3 regions of the Kurthia sp. Dielmo genome follow, and region 3 is predicted to be linked to each of the others. Evidence: riboswitches for the same ligand, from Rfam matches in the RefSeq annotation. Region 3 holds a riboswitch; each other region holds the start of a gene.
The links. Region 3 has a riboswitch for S-adenosylmethionine ahead of KTHG_RS09060 (methionine ABC transporter ATP-binding protein). Riboswitches for the same ligand answer to the same signal wherever they lie in the genome.
Positions count from the first base shown of each region.

Region 1 (7,962 bases), on a different contig from region 3:
AGCCACATGCTGCTAAACCAAGTGCTAATGATGCTGTTAATAAACTTGCTACTAATTTTTTTGACGCTTTCATAATATAAAATCCCCTTTTCCCTCTTTATATTTGATACGCAATTGCGTTATCGTTTATCAATTTTTGTTGTAAAGAAATCACCAATAAATTGGATAATAAATACGACAATTAAGATTAAAATAGTTGCTATAAACGTTACATCTGTACGAGCTCGTTGGAAGCCATCCACGAAGGCTAAATCACCTAGACCACCTGCTCCGATAATTCCTGCCATCGCTGTGTATCCAACAAGTGCTACCGCCGTTACCGTAATACCTGAAATTAATGCTGGTAACGCTTCTGGAATTAAGACCTTGAAAATGATTGTAGAGGTTTTAGCCCCCATTGAGCGTGCTGCTTCGATTACGCCCTTATCAATTTCACGTAAAGCGATTAATACCATACGTGCGTAGAATGGCGCAGCACCGATAATTAATGCTGGCAATGCGGCATTGGCTCCTAAAATCGAATCGAATAAAAATGTTGTAAATGGAATTAACAAAATAACTAAAATGATAAATGGAATCGAGCGGAAGACGTTCACAAACGCACCCGTAATCCAATTCGCTAGTTTATTTGCCCATAGCTGATAGGGACTTGTTAAAAATAACACAATTCCTAACGCTAATCCCAAAATGAATGTAATGATTGTTGAAACAGCTGTCATATATAAAGTCTGCAGTGTGGCTTCCCAAATTCGGTCCCATTCTACATTCGGAAATAAATTAGTCAACATCACTAATCACCTCCGATTTGATACCCTTATTTTCTAAATATTGAATCGCAGCTGCGACATCAGCATCTGAACCAGTCAACTGGACGATTAACGTGCCGTACGGACCACTCTTCGTCGGTGAGATATTACCGTGGACGATATTGACGTCTACCGCAAACTTGCGAATAATTTCTGTAATGACAGGCTGCTCTGTTTGATCGCCTACAAAAAATAATTTAATTAACTGTCCTTCGCGGTAATCCTCTAGCATTTGTGCGACCGATTCTTTTTGACCGGTTGACGTTGCTTGCGTCACGAAACGTTTTGTAATCGGTGCTTGTGGATTTTGGAATACTTCAAGAACATTCCCTTGCTCAACGACCTTCCCTTTCTCCATGACCGCCACACGATGACAAATCTTACGAATAACATGCATCTCATGCGTAATCAGCACGATTGTTAAGCCTAATTTTTCATTGATGCTCACTAGTAAGTCTAAAATCGCATCCGTTGTTTCCGGGTCAAGTGCAGAGGTTGCTTCATCACAAAGCAGCACAGTTGGATTGTTAGCAAGCGCGCGGGCGATGCCGACACGCTGCTTTTGACCACCTGATAACTGCGATGGATACGCATCATCGCGACCCTCTAGGCCAACAAGTGCAATCAATTCTTTTACACGCTTTTGACGCACATCCTTTTTCACTCCCGCAATCTCAAGTGGAAATGCGATGTTCTCCGCTACCGTACGTGACCATAATAAATTGAAATGTTGGAACACCATGCTGATATGATGACGCGCATTGCGTAGTGCATTGCCGCGTGCCTTTGAAATATTGACATCATTGACAAGCACGTCGCCTGATGTCGGCTTTTCTAAACCATTAAGTAAACGAATCATCGTACTTTTTCCGGCGCCACTGTATCCGATAATGCCGAAGATTTCTCGATCCTGAATTGTTAAACTCACATTATCGACAGCCGTTAGAGAACCATTCGCTGTTTTGTATTGTTTTGAAACATTATCTAACTGAATCACTGTCATTCCACCTTGTTCTAAAACTTTTGAACTCTCTGATTATTCAAATTCCAACAATTATACTATGCTTTGTCGTCGTCCAATTTAAACTGCTAAAAAAATAAAACCCTTCTGTTTTTTAGAGCAACAGAAGGGTTTAACGTATCGTGTCAAACCGTTCTCTCATCTCCCAAAGTAATGACTTTGCGTGAATTGGCACCATATCACATACTGCGACGGTTGCCGGGCTTCATAGGGCACTTCCCTCCACCTCTCTAAATAAGAGTAACGACATAAGTTTTTATTTTATTGTTGGTTTCTACTTTAACACTCTGATATTTTTACGTCAATGACTTATTTAAAATTTTTTCATACAAATTTGGTACGGATTGAAATGCGTATACTTTATCGCGCACTTGCCCATTCTCTGAAATTAGTAGACATGGCACACTTTCAATCTCATAATCGTATGCAATTTGTTCCATATAATTTAGATTTGCCTTCCCCATTGGGATTTGTGGCAATACCTGCTCTGTGACGTCCATCATTTTAGACGCTACTGCACATGTGCCACACATTGGCGTATATAAATAAAAAGCCGTGACGTCATGTTTTGTACGTTCTTGCTCCCATTCTTCGCGAGACCATTCTTTCATTACATGTCATTCCTTATCGTATTAAATAGGCGGGATTCACTTGAAAATCAGCTGCTGCTAGCACGAAAGCTAAATAATTTTGCGGTGTATGCTCGACTTGCTTATACGTTCGTCGCGTGTATAAATGCTCGGCATGAGGAAAATAATGCTGCACGAGCTTTCGCGCTTTCTCACCGGACTCATCCGCATCAAAAAACACATATAAGTCACTGTCCTCATAAGGTGTAAGTAGCTCCTCTAGTCGGTCCTCACTTATCGTACCATTCGTACAAATAATTTCGACCACTTCATTTAGTATGGGCAAAATGCGTAGCTTATCTTGCTTTCCTTCAACGATTAACACCTTGTCTGTCACCATTTCTGCCACCTCCACAAGCTTCCCCGTCTTCTACTTTAGTTATACCACAGCGCATGCACTCTACACAAAAAAGAACTACCCCAGTTGAGGTAGCTCTTTGTGATGCTAATATTATTCAGCGATTGCTTCTTGATATTGTTCTGCAGTTAATAAACTTTCAACGTCTGCTTCATTTGCAGGTTCAACAACGACCATCCAAGCTTGCTCGTATGGCGATTCGTTTACTAGCTCTGGAGAATCTTCTAAGTTTTCGTTTACTTCTAGAATTTTACCAGCGATTGGTAAGTATAATTCAGAAACTGTTTTTACAGATTCTACACTACCGAATGATTCGCCAGCACCGATTTCATCGCCTACTGCTGGTAGTTCAACGAATACGATATCGCCAAGTTCTGATTGTGCAAATTCAGTAATACCGATTACTGCTTTACCATCTTCTAATTTAACCCATTCGTGATCTTCTGTGTAACGTAAATTTGTTGGAACGCTCATTGTTTATTCCCTCCGTTTATGTAATTTCATCTTTATTGTGTCACGTTTTCCGCGTGTTGACAAGGGTAATTCCGAACTTTCTAAAGGTCATACATCTTGTTGCAACAGCATTTCAAGCGATTTTTGGTCGTCCATAATGGACACTATTTGTACGATTCGACAAATTCCTGCTCTTTAAAGCCTAAAGTTACTTTTTTACCGTCCGTAGTGAGAGGACGCTTGATTAACATACCATCTGACGCTAAAAGTGTTAATTGTTCGTCTTCTGACATATCAGCAAGCTTATCTTTCAATCCTAACTCACGATATTTCATGCCAGATGTGTTGAAAAATTTCTTCAATGGAAGCCCACTTAGTTCATAAAACTTGCGTAACTCATCCTTCGTCGGTGTGTCTGTCGTAATGTCATATGCCGTAAAGTCGATGCCTTCATCTTTCAACCATTTTGACGCCTTTTTACATGTCGTACATTTTGGATAATGGTAAAACTGAATCGCCATTTTGTATGCGTACCCCCTTCTCGTTTCCTCTATTGTATAGACATTTGAAAGCCTTTGCAAATACGAAAAGAAAAAGGATAGACGCACCCACTGCATCTACCCTTCTCTTTATTTACATGGCCTACAGTAATATGGGAGTATTGTGTAGTTGTCTTTCGGGTAAGGCCTCTTACTTCCATACCCGAGTCACTTACACGATGAATTTTTCAGCTGCAATTAATGCTTCTGCTGCTTGGCGTTTTAGGCGAATCGTTTTCTTCGGTGTATAACGACCAAATTTACGAAGTGCTGATAGCATCATACGTTGGTTGTCACCTGATGATGAGTTCACTAGCGTATCACGCGCTTCTGCTAAGATTGTTTCAAAGGCATCTTGGCTGAAGATTTCTGTATACAATAGCTTTTGAGCCGCTTTGTCTGCACCATCGCGGTCAATCGCTTTTTGCGTACGTAATACCGCTGATTCCATCGCGAATAATTGGTTCGCGATATTGGCGATATTCACAAGAATTTCTTGCTCATCTTCTAGCTTGTTACCATATTTAAGCGCTGCTGTCCCTGCCGCAAGTAACGCCACTTTTTTCGCCATTTTCACTAAATATTTTTCTTGTGCTAATGGTTCGTCTGCGATTTCTTCTGGTACCATACCTAAGATTTCTTGCTGCAGTGCTTGCGCTTGCTCAAGAAGCGGTAATTCGCCCTTCATTGCTTTCTTCATAAAGGTACCTGGAACGATTAAACGGTTGATTTCGTTTGTTCCTTCGAAAATACGGTTGATACGAGAATCGCGGTAAATACGCTCTACTTCGTATTCTGCCATGTAGCCGTAACCACCGTGCAGCTGCACCGCTTCATCCGCTACATAATCAAGTACTTCTGAACCAAAGACTTTGTTGATTGAGCACTCAATCGCATACTCTGCAATCGCTTCTGCAATCTTTTTACCGTCTTTTTTCTCTTCATCACTCATTTGACCCATATTGTCCTCAAAGTACCCAACTGTACGATAAATTAATGATTCAGAGGCATAGATTTGTGCCGCCATATTCGCTAATTTTTCCTTTGTTAAGTTGAATGAAGAAATTGGTGTATTGAATTGCTTACGTTCATTAACGTATTGAATCGTAATATCTAATGCGCGTTTTGATGAGCCAATTGTACCTACGCCTAATTTGTAGCGACCAATATTTAAAATATTGAACGCGATGATGTGGCCGCGACCTACTTCACCAAGTAAATTTTCTACTGGCACTTCTACGTCCTCTAAAATAAGCGTACGTGTAGAAGATGATTTGATCCCCATTTTCTTCTCTTCCGCACCAGTTGATACGCCTGCAAATTCACGCTCTACGATAAACGCTGTGAATTTTTCACCATCAATTTTCGCGTATACAACGAATACATCCGCAAAGCCTGAGTTTGTAATCCATTGCTTTTCACCATTTAATACATAGTGCGTACCTGCTTCATTTAAGCGTGCAGTCGTTTTCGCACCAAGTGCATCACTACCTGAGCCTGGCTCTGTTAATGCGTATGCCGCGATTAATTCACCCGTTGCAAGCTTCGGTAAATAGCGTGATTTTTGCTCATCATTACCGAATAGGACGATTGGTAAAGACCCAATCCCCACATGTGCGCCGTGTGTAATGGAGAAGCCACCAACAACAGCCATCTTCTCTGTTACAAGGGCAGATGTGATTTTATCAAGCCCTAAGCCATCGTACTCTTCTGGTACGTCTACTGCTAATAAGCCTAGCTCACCCGCTTTTTTCAGTAGGTTTACTGAATGCTCGAACTCGTGATTTTCTAAATTTGGGATCAACGGGAAGACATCGTTTTTCACGTAGTCTTCTGTCGTTTTTGCGATCATTTTATGCTCATCTGTGAAATCCTCTGGCGTAAATACGCGGTTAATGTCCACGTCTTCTGTTAAAAAGCTACCACCTTTAATAATGTTTGCTGTATGTTCTGTCATCGTAAATTCCTCCCCGATTTAAATAATTCTCCCCTGTGAAAATAAGCGACAAATACGATTTATAAAACTTCGAAGACGCCCGCAGCACCCATACCGCCGCCGATACACATCGTTACGACACCGTATTTTTTGCCTTGACGTTTCAATTCATGAATCAGCTTTAATGAAAGAATCGAGCCCGTTGCGCCAAGTGGATGACCAAGTGCAATCGCACCACCATTTACATTGACCTTCTCGATATCAATACCAAGCTCTTTTACGACTTGGATTGATTGCGAAGCAAAGGCTTCGTTGATTTCCCAAAGGTCGATATCCTCGATCTTTAAGCCCGCGATTTCAAGCGCTTTGGGAACCGCAACAATTGGCCCAATCCCCATGATTTCCGGTGGCACCCCTCCGACCGCAAATCCTAAAAATTTCGCTAATGGTGCAATGCCTTGTTCCTCTGCATATTCACGGTCCATTACAAGAACAGCCGCTGCCCCGTCAGACGTTTGTGAAGCATTCCCCGCTGTTACGCTACCCTTCACATTAAAGGCTGGACGTAGCTTCGATAATGTCTCCACTGTCGTTCCTGGACGAATCCCTTCATCCATTTTAAATTCAAAGCGTTTTTCCTGTGGCTTATTGTTGTCATCAACATAGCGCTGTACAACATCCACTGGCACGATTTGCTCATCGAAACGACCTTCTTTAATCGCACGAATCGCATTTTCATGTGAGCGTACCGCAAAGGCATCTTGCTCCTCGCGAGATACGCTATATTTCACCGCGACATTTTCCGCTGTATGCCCCATGCTTGTGTAATACTCAGGTGCTTCCTCTGCTAATGTCACATTTGGACGTACGACATGGCCCATCATCGGCACCATTGTCATTGATTCCGTACCACCTGCAATGATGGCTTTTGAATGCCCAAGCATAATACGCTCTGCCGCATTGGCAATCGTTTGTAGCCCTGATGAGCAGAAACGATTGACCGTTTGTGCTGGCGTCGTATCTGGAAGTCCTGCTAGCGCACCGATATTACGCGCTACATTCATGCCTTGCTCCGCTTCCGGCATCGCACAGCCGATAATTAAATCATCAATATCCCCTGTGTAGTTCGCGCGCTTTAGCGTTTCCTTTACGACTAATGCCCCTAAATCATCTGGACGAACTGTTTTTAATGACCCTTTTCCTGCTTTACCGACAGGTGTTCTGGCACCTGCAACAATTACTGCTTCACGCATAAGCGAATCCCCCTTATTATATGAAAACTAATTACGTAACGGTTTACCTTTTAATAGCATGTGCTGCATACGTTGTTGTGTCGCCGCATTTTGTACGAGGCTAATGAATGCTTCACGCTCTAAATCCAATAAATACTGCTCATCTACAAGCGTGCCGTATGGAACAAGTCCACCTGCTAATACATACGCTAGCTTCTTCGCAATTTCTAAATCGTAAGTCGATGCAAAGCCTGAGTTTTTCAAGCCCTCCGCACCAAGTAGTAACGCCGCATAACCGGTCTCGCCAACTACTGGTACTTTTTCACGTGTAGGTGCTTGGTACCCTTCTGCTACAAGACCGATAACTGCTTGTTTCGCATCATATAGTAAGTGATCTGGATTCACGCTAATGCCGTCCGCAAAGTTAAGGAAGTTATTGTCGCGCGCTTCCTCTGCTGACATCGATGTTTTTGCTGTTGCAATCGTTTCAAACGTTTTGCTCACAATGTTTAATAAATCGATGTTCACGCCTTTTGGTAGGCCTTTTAATTGCTTCATATAAAGCTCCTTGTTACCGCCGCCGCCAGGAATGACCCCAACACCAACTTCGACAAGACCCATATATGTTTCCGCTGACGCTTGGATATGTGCCGCTGCTAAACAAACCTCTGCACCGCCACCAAGTGTCATATTGTACGGAGCTGCAACAACTGGCTTTTTGCTATATTTCATGCGCAGTGTGCCTTGTTGGAAAGCATTCACAACTGCATCTAGCTCAAATGTATTGTCATCTTCCGCTTCCATTAGAATCATCGCTAAGTTCGCGCCAACCGAGAAGTTTTTGCTCTGATTCCCAATCACTAAACCGATAAAGTCATCTGATTGGTCTAATAAATCCAGTGCGTAGTTCAGCATTTGCATTGTATCTAAGCCTAGTGCATTTGATTTTGAAGTGAATTCTAATAGAAGAACACCATCCCCGAAATCA
Region 1 is NZ_HE578962.1:137,680-145,641, reverse strand. Features, by position in the region: gene KTHG_RS17435 (MetQ/NlpA family ABC transporter substrate-binding protein) at 1-73, opposite strand, end outside; gene KTHG_RS17430 (methionine ABC transporter permease) at 120-788, opposite strand; gene KTHG_RS17425 (methionine ABC transporter ATP-binding protein) at 778-1,803, opposite strand; SAM riboswitch class I at 1,963-2,068, opposite strand; gene KTHG_RS17420 (thioredoxin family protein) at 2,124-2,438, opposite strand; gene KTHG_RS17415 (toprim domain-containing protein) at 2,452-2,796, opposite strand; gene gcvH (glycine cleavage system protein GcvH) at 2,908-3,288, opposite strand; gene KTHG_RS17405 (arsenate reductase family protein) at 3,432-3,788, opposite strand; gene KTHG_RS17400 (acyl-CoA dehydrogenase family protein) at 3,979-5,763, opposite strand; gene KTHG_RS17395 (acetyl-CoA C-acetyltransferase) at 5,823-6,995, opposite strand; gene KTHG_RS17390 (3-hydroxyacyl-CoA dehydrogenase/enoyl-CoA hydratase family protein) at 7,023-7,962, opposite strand, start outside.
Region 1: it holds a riboswitch for S-adenosylmethionine, as region 3 does, so the genes downstream of both, KTHG_RS17425 (methionine ABC transporter ATP-binding protein) here and KTHG_RS09060 (methionine ABC transporter ATP-binding protein) in region 3, are expected to answer to the same signal.

Region 2 (7,962 bases), on a different contig from region 3:
ACTTGCATTTTTGCACGATTAAATGAGTACTGTCCTTCTGCAAGCTCAATTCCCTCATCCTTATCGGTAAGCATCGGAAGAAAAATCGTCGCTGCAAGTAATGTGAATAAAATAACAGCAGACGCTAAAAAGATAATAAGTGAGCGCTCTGGGAAGTTTGCTGTCCCATTTTGAATAAAGTAAGGAAGCGATAAAATCCCGGCCATTGTAACGGCACCGCGCACACCGACAAGGCTACTGATTAAGCTCGTCTTTAATGTTGGACGTACTTGGTCGCGCCCGAAGCGATATTGGAATGTACCAAATGTATAGGACCAGATGAAACGAACACCTAAAATAACAAACCCAATCGCTACAGCATCAAAAATTAAAATCCAGTTATTCGTATGACGATCGGATAAAGAATTCGCCATGGAATCAGGAATGTTTAAGCCAAGTAATAAGAATACGAGACCATTTAAAATAAATAGCACAATCGACCATGTATTTTCTGTGAGCATCTGCTCTTCCGCAAGCATAGGCTCGGCTTTTTCATTAATGAGCGCATGAACAATCCCACCAATTACGACGGCGATAACGCCAGATGCGTGAAATAAATCTTCGGCGATCAAATAAATAATAAACGGTGTGACGAGTTGGAATAACGTATGGAACACCGTATCGCGAATACCTGAGCGACGAAGCCAAAAGCGAATTTGACTAAGTACAATGCTAATTGCCAGTCCGAGTAGTGCCCCAACGATAAAGGTATAAGAAAATTCAACAACGGCTGATTTTAACGAGAAATAGCCTGATACTGCGGCACCAACCGCAAATTTAAAGGCAACTAAGCCTGATGCATCATTGATTAATGATTCACCACGAACAACACTTAAAATACGCTCAGGGATTTGTACACGTTTGGCAATCCCGTTCACCGCAACGGGATCGGTTGGTGATAAAATCGCCGCAAGCGCAAAGGCCGCCGCATATGGAATAGATGGAATGAGCCAGTGAATAAACAAACCACCGAGCACAGTCGTAATAATTACGAGCACAATGGCATTACTTAAAATAAAGCCGCGCATATTCCATAGCTCTTCACGCGGGAAATTGCGCCCATCATTATAAAGAAGTGGTGCAACGAATAACAGCAAGAACCATTCGGATTCAAGCTGGATATCAAAGCTTGGGAAGATAATGGCTAAAATAATCCCAAAGCCAATTTGGACAAGTGCCATCGGAAGAAATGGCAAATAATGACCGAGAATATTTGATAGTAATAAAGAAAGCATTAATAAAATAACTAAAATAAGTAAGTCCACTGAATTTGACGCTCCTTTCTTAAAATATGTACAATTCATGGAAATGAGTAGAACTGCTAGCGATGCCACTAAATGAACGAGTATACTAAAAGACGAAGAAGTTAAAGGAGGCCGAATAATGGCTCAGTCTATGAAAACTATCGTTGTTGTAGGTGGCGGTATCACTGGATTATCAACGATGCACTACTTAACACGCGAATTACAACATAAAAATATACGTCTTGTATTAGTTGAAAAAGAGGCACAGCTTGGCGGTAAAATGGCGACGCATGAGGAAAACGGCTTTATCATGGAGCTTGGCGCAGATTCCATTGTGGCACGTCATAAAAGTGTCATGCCTTTAATCGAAGAATTAGGGCTAGAAGATCGCGTCGTTTATAACGGCACAGGCGTCTCTTATATTTATACCCAAAATGAGCTACATGCTATCCCATTTGAGAGCATGTATGGCATCCCGATGAATAAGGAAGCACTACAGCAAAGCACCCTTATTTCTGAAGCGGGTAAGCGAGCTGCTCTAAATGATTTAACATTACCAAATGAGCAATTTACAAAGGATTCATCTATTGGCGAATTCCTTGAATATTTCTTTGGTGAAGAGCTCGTGAAAAAGCAGATTGCCCCTGTATTATCGGGTATTTATTCAGGTGATCTGTATTCATTAACATTAGCATCTACCATCCCCTATTTAATCGATTATAAAAACCAGTATGGCAGTATTTTAAAAGGCTATGCGGCGAATAAAGACAAGTTTATCAATCTATCACATAATAAGTTTTTATCATTTAAAAATGGCTTACGTGAATTATTTGAGCGCTTTGAAGAAGTATTAACGACAGTTGAGTTTTTAAAAAATACGGCTGTAACGAAGCTTGAAACAGTGAATGAGAAAACCATCGTTCATTTTGACCACCATGAGGCGATTGAAGCAGACCATGTCGTATTAGCGACACCACATCGCATGGCACAGGAAGCGCTAGGTGATGAACGTTTAACACCTGCCTTTGATGCCTTTAAAACGAGCTCGATTATTACCGTATATTTAGGTTATGAAGTCGGCAATGACGTCCTACCAGCAGAGGGCACTGGTTTTATTGTAGCAAATAGTGACGCCGTAAACTGTGATGCCTGTACCTGGACAAGCGCAAAATGGCCAAATACATCAGAAGATGGCAAGCTACTACTGCGTGTCTTTTATAAAAAAACGAATCCGAAATTTGCGGAGTTAATCAAGCTCACAGAAGAAGAGTTAGCACAGCTTGCGATGAAGGATGTCGCGACATCCCTTAATATTGAGGAGCAGCCGTCGACAATTAAAGTATCGAAATGGACACAGCAAATGCCGGTGTATAATTTAGAGCACGCGGCCGCTGTGAAAAATCTAGAGCAACAAATGCAGAGCTATTATCCAACTATTACACTGGCAGGCTGCTCGTATTATGGTGTGGGCATCGGGTTATGCATCGCGAACGGTAAAGAGATTGCGACTCGCATTGCAGCGCAACTTACGACGGTTTAATTCGTTCCAAAACAGGTATTAACAACATAACGAATCGTCGATGAAAGGAAGTAAAATAATGGCGGAGAATACAGCTAAAAAAGGCGGTAATAAATGGTTGACCATTATAGGTGTACTATTATTAATCGCAGGGTTAATTCTCGTATTTAATAAGCCGATTATGGGCTTCGTGGTCAACCATATGACGGATTCAACATTGCAAAATAAAGCGGGTAAAAACTACGATGATAGCATCGCAAAAGCGAAGGAATCAGAAGATGTCACATTTGATTTTGAGCAAGTAAAAGACATTAGCCTCGGCGAAGTATTGAAGGCACAAATGGATTCGAAAAAGCCTGATTCAATCGGTATGGTGAGTGTGCCAGATGTAAACATGCAGCTACCGATTTTATATGGTATTTCGAATAAGAATTTAGCTATTGGCGCAGGCACAATGAAGGAAGAGATGCCAATGGGGACAGGAAACTATGCACTGGCCGGCCATAATGTGCGTAATGAGCGCTCTTTATTTAGTCCACTAACATTAGCGAAAACAGGTATGAAAGCATATGTGACGGATTATGATAAAGTATATATTTATGAAATCGATAAAATTTATAATGTTGAAGCGTCACAAGTCGAAGTCATTAATGACCATAAAAATAAAAAAGAATTAACACTCGTAACATGTAGCTTTAATGGTACGAAGCGTCAAATTACACATGCGAAGTTTATACGTGCAATGAATATTAACGAGGCACCAAAAGAAGCCTTTAAAGAAGAAAAATAATGACAGAGAAATCATCGTTGTCGGTGGTTTCTTTTTTTGATTGAATGGAATGCATCATTGCATTGTCTTTCTAATTTTGCATGAAAATCATGAAAAAAAGACAGAGCTATTGACGTTCTTTCATCTAAGATGTATTATTCATATAATATTCTAAAAATTAAATCAATTTCTTATCAAGAGAAGCAGAGGGACTGGCCCTACGAAGCTTCAGCAACCAGCCGAAAGGTCAGGTGCTAATTCCAGAAGGTAATAACCTTAAAAGATAAGAAGGACTATGCATATATCCCTTCTTATTCTAACGAGTAAGAGGGTTTTTTTATTGGGGAGATTGATAAATAGAAGGGAAGTTCATAGATGGGATTGCTGAACGATTTAAAAACGAAAGTATTAACAGCGGACGGTGCGATGGGCACGCTACTTTATTCATATGGGATTGACTACTGCTATGAGGAATTAAATGTGTCAAAGCCAGAAATTATCGAGGATATTCATAAGCGTTATATCGAATCAGGTGCAGATATTATTCAAACGAATACATATACAGCCAATGCGATTAAATTAGCTCGCTATGGTATCGAGGACCAAGTTGTAGCGATTAACGAAGGTGCAGTTGCGATTGCAAAACGAGCTGCAGCGCCAGGTGGTCAGTATGTACTTGGGACAATCGGTGGCATTCGAGGAATTCGCAAAACGGATGAAACACTAGAAGAAATTTTAGAAGCACTGCATACGCAGGCAACAATTTTAATCGAAGGCGGCGTCGATGGCTTATTACTTGAAACATTTTACGACTTTGAAGAGCTATCAGCATTAGTGAAATTACTACGTGCACACACAGCGCTACCAATCATTGCACAAGTATCGATGCATGAGCCGGGTGTTCTACAAAACGGTGTCTCATTAAATGAAGCACTTCATACACTCGAATCCCTTGGTGCCAATATCGTTGGCGTGAACTGTCGTCTAGGTCCGCATCACACCATCCAAGCGTTTGAAAACGTAGAGCTACCAGAGACAGCCTTCTTATCAGCCTATCCAAATGCGAGTTTATTAGACGTTGAGGACGGTAAAGTTGTTTATGAATCAGAGGCAGATTATTTCGGCCGCGCAGCAGTACTATTACGTGATGAGGGCGTGCGTCTAATCGGCGGTTGCTGTGGGACGACACCGGCGCATATTGCCGAGGTGAAAAAACGTTTAGCAGATCTTCCACCGATTAAAGCGAAAATTGTCGAAAAGAAAAAGTCATTAATTATTAAAGATGCAGATGAAGCTGCACATGAACCACTGCATGTACAGGCGAAAAAACAGCGTACGATTATCGTCGAGCTTGATACGCCACGTCATTTAGAAACGGATGCGTTCGTTGATGGTGCACGTATTTTACAAGATGCCGGTGCAGATGCGGTGACGATGGCGGATAACTCGCTTGCTTCACCTCGCGTCAGTAATATGGCGATGGGTGCTCGTTTGAAATATGAAAAGAATGTTCGCGCACTGGCACATATTACATGTCGTGACCGTAACCTAATCGGTCTGCAATCGCATTTAATGGGCCTTGATGCGCTAGGCATTACGGACATTTTAGCGGTGACAGGGGACCCAACAAAGGTAGGAGACTTCCCGGGGGCAACGAGTGTGTATGATGTTTCAAGCATCGAGCTACTTGAGCTAATTAAAAAATTAAATGAGGGCATTTCATTCTCAGGAAAGCCGCTTCGTAAAAAGGCGAACTTCTCTGTCGCAGGCGCCTTCAATCCGAATGTACGAAATGTGGCGCGCGCTGTACCACGACTTGAGAAAAAAATCGCAGCCGGTGCAGATTACTTTATTTCACAGCCGGTGTATACGAAGGAAAAAATCATTGAGGTGTACGAGGCAACAAAGCATATTGAAGAGCCTATTTTCTTAGGTATCATGCCACTGACAAGTCTACGTAACTCAGAATTTTTACACAATGAAGTACCGGGCATTAAGTTATCCGAAGATGTACTTACGCGTATGCGTGACTGCGAAGAGGATAAACAGCGTGCGCGTGCAGAGGGACTTAAGATTGCGAAAGAGCTAATCGATGTCGCCGCACCACTATTTAAAGGAATTTATTTAATTACACCGTTCATGCGCTATGACATGACCGTTGAGTTAATTGATTATATTAAGCAGCTAGATGCACAAACTGAGGGGGAACAAGTAAATGTCGAAACAACGCATTGAGGACCGTATTCAAGATCATATTTTAATTTTAGATGGTGCGATGGGGACAATGCTCCAAAACGCTGATTTAACAGCAGAAGATTTTGGTGGCGAAGAGTTAGATGGCTGTAATGAAAACCTGAATTTAACACGCCCAGATGTTGTACGTGATATCCACCGTGCTTACTTTGAAGCAGGAGCAGACATCGTAACGACCAATACATTTGGTGGGACACCGCTTGTATTAAATGAATATGGTTTAGGTGAGCATGCGTATGAAATTAATAAACGTGCGGTAGAGCTTGCGGTTGAAGCAGCAAATGAGTTTTCAACACCTGAATGGCCACGTTATGTTGCAGGTGGGTTAGGGCCAACGACCAAAACATTATCGGTAACAGGTGGTACGACATTTGATGCACTACAACATGATTTTTATGTGCAAGCAAAGGGATTAATTGATGGTGGTGCGGATGTTTTATTAATGGAAACATCACAGGATATGCTGAATGTAAAAGCAGGAACACTTGGTATTAAACAAGCGTTTGATGAGCTAGGAAAAGAATTACCGGTTATGATTTCAGGAACGATTGAGCCAATGGGTACAACACTTGCGGGTCAAACAATCGATGCATTTTATATTTCAATCGAGCATATTAAACCACTGTCAGTCGGCTTAAACTGCGCGACTGGACCAGAATTTATGACAGACCATATTCGTACACTTGCGGAAGTAGCGACGAGCTATGTTAGCTGTTACCCAAATGCTGGACTTCCGGATGAGGAGGGTCATTACCATGAAACACCTGAGTCATTATCGAAAAAACTAGCGGCTTTTGCAGATAAAGGCTGGCTAAATGTTATTGGTGGTTGCTGTGGAACGACACCTGCGCATATTAGCGCGATTCGCGAGGCAGTAAAAGACAAAGCACCACGTAAGCGTCCAGACCATGATCATCCGCATATGGTATCAGGTATTGAGCCATTAATGTACGATGATTCAATGCGTCCATTATTTGTAGGGGAACGTACAAACGTTATCGGTTCACGTAAATTCAAACGTTTAATCGTAGAAGGTAAGTTTGAAGAAGCGGCAGAAATCGCCCGTGCGCAAGTGAAAAATGGTGCGCATGTACTCGATATTTGCCTAGCCAACCCAGACCGTGATGAGCTAGAAGATATCCGTAACTATATGGAAGAAGTCGTGAAAAAAGTAAAAGTACCATTCGTTATCGACTCGACGGATGAGAAGGTAATCGAAGAAGCACTAAAATATTCACAAGGGAAGGCCATCATCAACTCCATTAACTTAGAGGACGGCGAAGAACGCTTTGATGCCGTACTACCACTTGTAAAAAAATACGGTGCCTCAATCGTTATTGGGACAATCGACGAAAAAGGGATGGCTGTTGACCGCCATCGTAAGCTTGAAATTGCAGAGCGCGAATACGATTTACTTGTGAATAAGTGGGATATCGCACCAGAAGATATTATTTTTGACCCACTTGTTTTCCCAGTTGGTACAGGGGACGAGCAGTATATTGGCTCTGCTGTCGAGACAATCGAAGGAATTCGTTTGATTAAAGAAAAGCTACCACGTGCCTTAACAATTCTAGGGGTATCGAATGTATCATTCGGTTTACCACCAGTAGGTCGTGAAATTTTAAATGCGGTGTATTTATATAACTGTACACAGGCAGGACTTGATTATGCGATTGTCAATACAGAGAAGCTCGAGCGTTATGCGTCGATTCCTGAACAGGAAATCAAGTTAGCGAATGATTTATTATTCAATACGAATGATGAAACACTCGCGGTATTTACCGATTTCTATCGTGATAAAAAGAAAGAAAAAACAGAGGATGATATTCCAAAAACTGTGCCAGAGCGTCTTGAATATTATATTTTAGAAGGTACGAAGGAAGGTTTAATTGATGATTTAGAGGCTGCGCGTGACATGTATGATGCACCACTTGATATTATCAATGGTCCACTGATGAAGGGGATGGCGACCGTTGGGAAGCTATTTAATGAAAATCAACTAATCGTTGCGGAGGTATTACAATCAGCGGGTGTTATGAAGGCTGCTGTTGCGCATTTAGAGCAGTACATGGAGAAAAGCGCAGATGATGTTGGGAAAGGGAAAATGCTTATTGCAACGGTTAAAGGTGATGTGCATG
Region 2 is NZ_HE578967.1:17,238-25,199, forward strand. Features, by position in the region: gene KTHG_RS20000 (Na+/H+ antiporter) at 1-1,304, opposite strand, end outside; gene hemG (protoporphyrinogen oxidase) at 1,435-2,823, shown strand; gene KTHG_RS20010 (class A sortase) at 2,882-3,592, shown strand; SAM riboswitch class I at 3,760-3,861, shown strand; gene KTHG_RS20015 (bifunctional homocysteine S-methyltransferase/methylenetetrahydrofolate reductase) at 3,947-5,806, shown strand; gene metH (methionine synthase) at 5,787-7,962, shown strand, end outside.
Region 2: it holds a riboswitch for S-adenosylmethionine, as region 3 does, so the genes downstream of both, KTHG_RS20015 (bifunctional homocysteine S-methyltransferase/methylenetetrahydrofolate reductase) here and KTHG_RS09060 (methionine ABC transporter ATP-binding protein) in region 3, are expected to answer to the same signal.

Region 3 (7,962 bases):
ATGAATATTACAAAATCATTAGACGCAAAAGGCCTAGCATGCCCAATGCCAATCGTTAAAACAAAAAAAGCAATGGATACACTAGCAGCAGGTGACGTATTAGAAGTTTTTGTTACAGATAAAGGCGCACTAAATGACTTCACAGCATGGGCACAAGCAGGTGGTCATAACATTTTAGAGCAAAAAGAAGATGGCGATGTGATTACGTTTTACATTGAAAAAGCATAAAAAATGAACTAGGATAAAATACTCTAGTTAAAAATGAATAGAAAAAAGAAGGAATCGATAAGACGATTCCTTCTTTTTTTAAAAATAATGCTCATTCAGAAAACCTATCCCCTATACTCATCCGATTCTTACGGAATAATAACATCCGTTTCGATTAAACGAGGATGCAATTTTTGAGCTTTTTCATATTGTGCTTCTGTATTGACGCCATATACATGCAATTTGAGTTTAGCACGTTTAATCTTTTCTGCAGTTTCCGCGTTTATGTTATTAATAGAAACAGAGTAGAGTGCTTGATTATATTTTTTCAATGCGATAAGATCTGTATCAACATTTTTAAGTGCGTTCCCAAGGAAAGTTACGGGTGCTTCAGGGTACCATTTATTAAATTGTTCACGAATTTCTGTATTACTTAGAACAAAGAACGAATGGTTATATACATTTTCTTGTTGTGCTAGTTGAATCACATCATCTACAAAATCTTTATCATCCCAATTCCCCTTAGAACCATCAAAATTGATACCAACATCATAACGGTCCGCTTCTTCAAGCGCTTCTTGTAATGTAGGTACTTTATAAGATGTTAAACGGCCTGTATCATCTTCAATCTTTAATTTTTCAATTTCAGCAAGCGTCATATTACTTACTTGTCCACTACCATTCGTTGTGCGATCAACCGTTTTATCATGCATTAAAATGTAATGATGATCTTTCGTTCGTTGAACATCAATTTCGACAAAACCATAGCGCAATTTACCAGCTGCTGCAATGGCTTCAACCGTATTTTCAGGAGCTACTATTTGTGCACCCCGATGTGCGCTAAGTTCAGTTTTATTACTTTGAAGCCATTGAGAATGTTTGGCTGCGCTTGCCTCTCCTGTAAAGATAATAGTTGCTGCAACAGCAACCATAGTTCCTATAAGTGATTTTTTCATGAGGTCACTCCCTTTAGTTTATCGTACAACCTTATAATAAGGGGAATATATTAAGGCAATATAAAGGGTATGCTAAAATGTTGTTAGAATAGAAAAAGGGGGCGATAATATGGCAGTAGTCATTCGATTTGATTTTGATGAAAATCCAATGGCTTATTTTCATTTTGAGCATAATAATCGCGATGGTTCCTTTGATAAATATTGGTTCACAGAGGAGGGGGATGAACTTCCTTTTGTGAAACGGTTTATTGATGAACAACTCGAAACAGGGGAAGCATTATATGCGCTTTATTGGTATGACGGAGCGCCGGTCATGATGTCGCGCATTCAGAAGGTGCTGACAAAGAAAGAACTTGATGAAGTAAATGAGACGTTAACGGATAAAATTGAGCTTTCTCCAACATATGAGCAGCCGCTTATTTGGTTTGAGAAATCCTTTCGATTGGTACACCCGGCGATTGAGGGTTTTTTAACAGCGCTTGATGTGCCAAAGATTGAATGGGATTTTTATGCCTTCGATGATATCGAATACGAGCAGTTTTTAGCATCAAATCATATTCAGTACTCTTTATTTGAGGCAGAATTAACGGTTGATGAAGAACAACTTAAGCAACAGCTCTTTTTCGATGAAGCCCAATTAGACATGATACAAGAGGCACTTTTATACAAGAAAAATATCATTTTACAAGGGCCTCCAGGTGTTGGGAAAACCTATTTAGCGAAGCAGTTAGCCTATTTAAACATGCCATTTAAAGAACAGCATTTCATCCGAACGGTGCAGTTTCATCAGTCGTATAGCTATGATGACTTTGTGCAAGGCTATAAACCGACCGTTGACGGAGGCTTTGAGCTGAAAAATGGGGTGTTTTATACATTTTGTCAGACGGCACAGCAAGATCCATCGCATCCCTATTATTTTATTATTGATGAAATGAACCGCGGGAATGTTAGTAAGATTTTTGGTGAGCTGATGACGCTGATGGAGGCAGATAAACGCGGACCGTCATTTGCGATTCCACTAGCATATGATGACACGCCGTTTTATATTCCGGAAAATGTATCAATTATTGGCATGATGAATACCGCAGACCGCTCACTCGCGGTTGTGGATTATGCGCTGCGTCGTCGTTTTGCGTTTGTGACGTTGACACCGCAGTTTAATCAGAAATTTCGCCAGCATTTACTTGATGCAGAAGTACCGCTCGTATTAGCGAATTTTATTAATGAAAAAATGACGAAGCTCAATGCAATTATTGCAGAGGAACCAAATCTAGGACGTGGCTTTATGATAGGGCATAGTTATTTTTCACAGCCACAGGCAGATGCGGTAAAGTGGTATAATCGCGTCATTCGTCTAGAGATTGCGCCGTTATTAGAAGAGTATTGGTTCGATGAGCCGGAGCTTGCGCGTACGGAAATTGCGAAGTTACGCTATGAGGTTTAGTGGATGATTCCAATTGCGAATATTTATTATATGCTGAGCTACAGTGCTGGTATTTTGCCAGAACAGGGTGAGCGTTTTGTGACAGCGTCGAATGATGAGGCACTTGTGGAGTTATTTGCACAAGCCTTTGAACGCCGATTGACGCCAGTTGTAAAGCGTGGATTTTATAAAGAGTATGTAACAACAAAGCAAGAAACGACTGCACCACGCGGCAAAATTTTAATGCGTGAAACGATGCGTCTTGGCCATAAACCTCGTGTTGTGAGTGAGGTAGACCACTTTTCAGTCGATATTTTGCATAATCAAATTATACGGGCGACATTAGTGAAATTAATTCATGACGGCTCATTGACGCGGCAAACGACAACAAAATTAACGCGTCAGCTGCGCTATTTTCAAGAAATCACACCCATTCGTGTCACAGCGCAGCATTTTGAGAATTTAACATTTCATCGTCAAAATCAAAATGACCGCATGCTGCTAGATATTTGCCGCATGATTCATTTATATACGATGATTGATGAGGTAGACGGGCGACTGCGCTTTATTGATTTTGAAAAGACGCATCGTATGCATGAGCTATTTGAGCAGTTTGTCCGTAATTTTTATAAGCAGCATCTACATGACTATCAGGTGTCACGTGAATATATGGATTGGCATGTTGGGCGTGTTGTAAAGGGAGACCGTTCACTTATTCCAAAAATGCAGACGGATATTTGTTTGACGAATGAGGCGCGAAAAATCATTATTGATACGAAATATTACGAGCATACGCTCATGACGACGCGTTACGGAGCAGAGCGCGTACATTCGCAAAATCTGTATCAGCTTTATAGTTATTTAGAGAATGCTGAATCTCGGCCCATGATGGCGGGTATGCTGTTATATCCGCAGGTCGATGAGCCAATTGATTTAGTTGTCGAGTTAAATGGCTATCCGTTAACCGTCGCAACCGTCGATTTAAATGTGCATTGGTCTGTCATTCATACTCGTTTAATGCAATTAATTGAACGCATTTAAAAAAGAGGAATTGCATTTGCAATTCCTCTTTCGTTTTAGTGAATATCTTTTTTCTTGAAATTCCCGCCCTTAACTTCGGCTGTGTCATACACAGTAACGAAGGCATTTGGGTCTGTTTCAAAAATAATTGATTTCATTTTTGTATCTTCCATACGGTTAATGACGCATGTTACTTCTTTGAACATTTCATTTGAATAGCCACCATAGACCTCTGACAATGTCGAACTACGACCAAGACGATCGCGAATCGTTTCGACAAGTAAATCAGGGTCCTTCGTAATGACTTTATATGTTTTCGAGCCGCTCAGACCTTCTTCAACGATATGAATTACTTTTGAGGCGATAAAGTATGCTAGACCAGAAAGAATCGCACCTTCAAGACCGAATACCGTTGATACGAGAATAAAGACAAACATATTTAAAAATAAAATTAAATCACTCGTACCAAATGGTAGCTTGCGTGCTAATAATACTGCGAGCATATCAATACCATCTAGAGCACCACCGTTACGTAATGCAAGACCCATACCAAAACCTAAAATGATACCACCGACAACGGTAATTAATAACGTGTCCCCTTCAATAATTGTATTGACATGGTGGAGTATAATTGTTCCGATTGCTAACGTTGCGATCCCTAAAATTGAATAGAGTGCAAAACTTTTACCAATCTGCTTATAGCCTAGCCAAATAAAAGGAATATTAATAATTGCGATTAACGTGCCAAGCGGTAAGCCGAATAATTGTGATAGTACGATACTAATACCTGTAACGCCACCATCGGATACGCTATTTGGAATTAGGATTGCTTCTAGTCCATAGGCCGCAATCAAAGCCCCGATAATAACCATTAATCCTTTAAATAGTGTTTTCTTAAAACTCTTCTTTTTTGTTTTTCCTTCTGCCATAGAATCTCCTTCACTTTGCTACAAATTGTTGTTCTATTATTATTTTATAAAAAATTAGACTCAAATGTATAATTATAAGTATTTTTTTCACGATTTTTTTTGAAAGTCTACTGAATGGCAAGGATATAAATACGGGTTTTACGTTATTTCAGTGAGGCAATTGTCTATTTTCAGTAAAAAAATGAAATCGTTTTCTTTTTAACGACTATAATTTTCTTATTTTCAGAAAAAAATATTTTTTCAGTAAATTTATTGACAAGTAATTTACTAGGGTTTATGATGAAACCAATCAAAACAAACAACAATTACATAGTTCTTATCAAGAGAGATGGAGGGACAGGCCCGGTGAAATCTCGGCAACAGCTTTTTAAAAAGTAATGTGCCAAATCCTGCAAGTAGTTTCACTTGGAAGATAAGAGTACGATTTTAACACCTTTCGTTTCTCTTTTATTTCGAGAAGCGAAAGGTTTTTTTGATGTAACTTACGTTTAAGAGGGAGAAGGTAGATGCTTAAATGATTGAATTTTCAGATGTTTCAAAAATATTTAAAGTGAAAAGTCGTGAAGTGAAAGCGGTGCAAAATGTATCATTGAAAATTGAAAAAGGAGATATTTTTGGCGTCATCGGCTTTAGTGGTGCGGGAAAAAGCACGCTACTACGCATGGTGAACTTATTAGAAAAGCCAACAGTAGGTACAGTCAAGGTGCATGATACCGATTTAATGAAGCTTTCACCTAAAGAATTACGTGGTCTACGCCGTAATATTGGTATGATTTTTCAAAACTTTAATTTAATGACCTCACGCACGGTTGCTGGCAATATTGCCTACCCAATGAAGCTTGAAAAAGTGCCAAAAAAGGAAATTGAGCGTCGTACAAAAGAGCTGTTATCCTTTGTCGGCTTATCAGAGAAGGCAAAGGATTATCCGGAGCAATTGTCTGGTGGTCAAAAACAGCGTGTCGGTATTGCACGAGCGCTAGCAAATAATCCGGACATTCTCATTTGTGACGAGGCAACATCGGCGCTTGATCCGGAAACAACAGCGGATATTTTAAAGTTGTTAAAGCGCGTCAATGCAGAGCTTGGTATTACGGTGTTATTAATTACACATGAAATGAATGTCATCCAAGAAATTTGTAATCGTGTAGCGGTCATGGAAAACGGTTTTGTGATTGAATCGGGGGATGTGTATGACGTATTTACAAACCCGCAGCATCCAACGACACAGCGCTTTATTCAGTCGGTGAATCAAGATAGACCGTCTGAGGCAATTTTAAAAGAATGGCGGAAAAATGGGGGCAATCATTTATATCGTGTGTTATTTAAAGGCTCGACGACACATACGCCATTATTATCGGAGATTACGCAAAAATACGGCGTTTATTTCAATATTCTTTATGGTACGGTTCGAGAATTGCAACAGCAGATGTTTGGCAATTTACTCGTTTCCTTTGAGGGCGATGAACGAGCGATAAAAAAAGCTATTTCGGAATTACAGCAAATCGTAGAGATGGAGGAGGTGGTTGTGCATGAAAGTTGATTGGGCATTATTTTGGCCGCGTATTTTAGAAGCGACAGGTCAAACGATTTACATGGTGCTACTAACATTAATTTTTGGCGCTATTATCGGCATTGTAATTGGGTTACTACTTTATGTGACACGCGAAAATAATATTATGGAAAGCAAAGTCGTCTTTACCATTTTAAATATTCTCGTTAATATTATTCGCCCCATTCCATTTATTATTTTCCTTGTGGCGCTATCACCATTAACGCGTATCGTGATGGGAACGACGATTGGCACGACAGCGGCGATTTTTCCGATGACCATTGCGGCAGCCTTTAGCATTGCGCGTGTTGTCGAAAATAACTTAATTAGTATCGACCCAGGTGTTATTGAAGCAGCGAAGGCAATGGGTGCGAGCTCTTGGCAAATTGTGTTCACTGTCTTAATTCCAGAAGCACTTGGACCATTAGTGTTAGGCTTAACCTTTGTGACGGTTGGTTTGATAGACTTCTCAGCAGTTGCCGGCACAGTAGGCGGCGGAGGTCTTGGACATATTGCCATTACATACGGCTATCAGCGCTTTGATACGAGTGTCATGATTGTGACGGTCGTTATCTTGATTGTCCTTGTGCAATTAGCGCAGTGGCTTGGAAATACGGTATCGAAGAAAATTTTAAGAAGATAAGGGGATTAAGAGATGAAAAAATTAGGATATGTATTAGTAACAGCACTACTGGTCGTTGTATTAGCAGCGTGTGGGAAATCAGATGATGCCGCAGATAAGACCGTGAAAATCGGTATTAGTGGCTCAGATGGCATGCAGTGGCCATTACTAGAAGAAAAATTAGAAAAAGAAGGCATCCATATTGAATTTGTTGAATTTGAAGATTACACATTACCAAACAATGCATTAGCACATAAGGATATCGACATTAATGCATTCCAGCACGTATCATTCCTTTCTTCTTATGTAAAAGAAAGTGGCAATGACCTAGTACCATTAGCATCAACCGTATTTGCACCACTTGGCTTGTACTCAGAAAAATTAAAAGATGTAAAAGACATTAAAAAAGGCGATACAATCGCGATTCCAGATGATCCATCAAACCAAGCGCGTGCATTAAAGTTATTAGAATCAGCGGGCTTAATTGAATTAAAAGCAGATTTTGGTCTATATGATGATGCATCAAAAATTACAGAAAATCCATTAGAGCTAGACATTAAACCAATGGTGGCACAGCAAACACCGCAAGTATTACCAGACGTTGCGGCCGCTATTATTAATAATGGTATCGCAGGTCAAGCAGGTTTGTCACCAGGTGAAGATCCACTTTATCGCGAGGACGAGGCAAGTGATAATATCAAACCATATATTAATATCTTTGCAGTTCGTGCAGAGGATAAGGATAATGAAACATACAAAAAAATCGCTGAAGTATACCAAAGTGAAGACATTCAAAAAGCTGTAAAAGAAGAAACAAAGGGCGGCCAAAGTATCGTTGTTGAGCCACAAGAAGACTTATTAAAAACATTTGATGAATTAAAAAAATAACCATTTAGGAGGTTCTAATCATGCAGAAAGTACTCAGTAAGCAACAACGTATTACGCAGTTCATTGATAAACAGCAGGCGCGGTATATTTCTATCAGTCAGGCCATTCACGCGAATCCTGAAATCGGCAACGAGGAATTTTTCGCGAGTGAGCAACTCGTCACTTTGCTTAAGGAAAATGGCTTTGATGTACAGACAGCCGTTGCAGGTCATGAAACATCATTCTATGCAGTAAAGGATAGTGGGAAGCCCGGTCCGACGATTGCGTATTTAGCAGAGTATGATGCGCTGCCAGGATTAGGACATGCTTGTGGGCATAATTTAATTGGTGTTATGAGTACAGCGGCCGCGATTGCACTGAGTGAAACA
Region 3 is NZ_HE578958.1:100,958-108,919, reverse strand. Features, by position in the region: gene KTHG_RS09085 (sulfurtransferase TusA family protein) at 1-228, shown strand; gene KTHG_RS09080 (glycerophosphodiester phosphodiesterase) at 357-1,163, opposite strand; gene KTHG_RS21190 (AAA family ATPase) at 1,273-2,607, shown strand; gene KTHG_RS09070 (5-methylcytosine restriction system specificity protein McrC) at 2,611-3,627, shown strand; gene KTHG_RS09065 (YitT family protein) at 3,663-4,535, opposite strand; SAM riboswitch class I at 4,849-4,954, shown strand; gene KTHG_RS09060 (methionine ABC transporter ATP-binding protein) at 5,050-6,075, shown strand; gene KTHG_RS09055 (methionine ABC transporter permease) at 6,065-6,727, shown strand; gene KTHG_RS09050 (MetQ/NlpA family ABC transporter substrate-binding protein) at 6,740-7,594, shown strand; partial or broken gene KTHG_RS09045 (M20 family metallopeptidase) at 7,615-7,962, shown strand, end outside.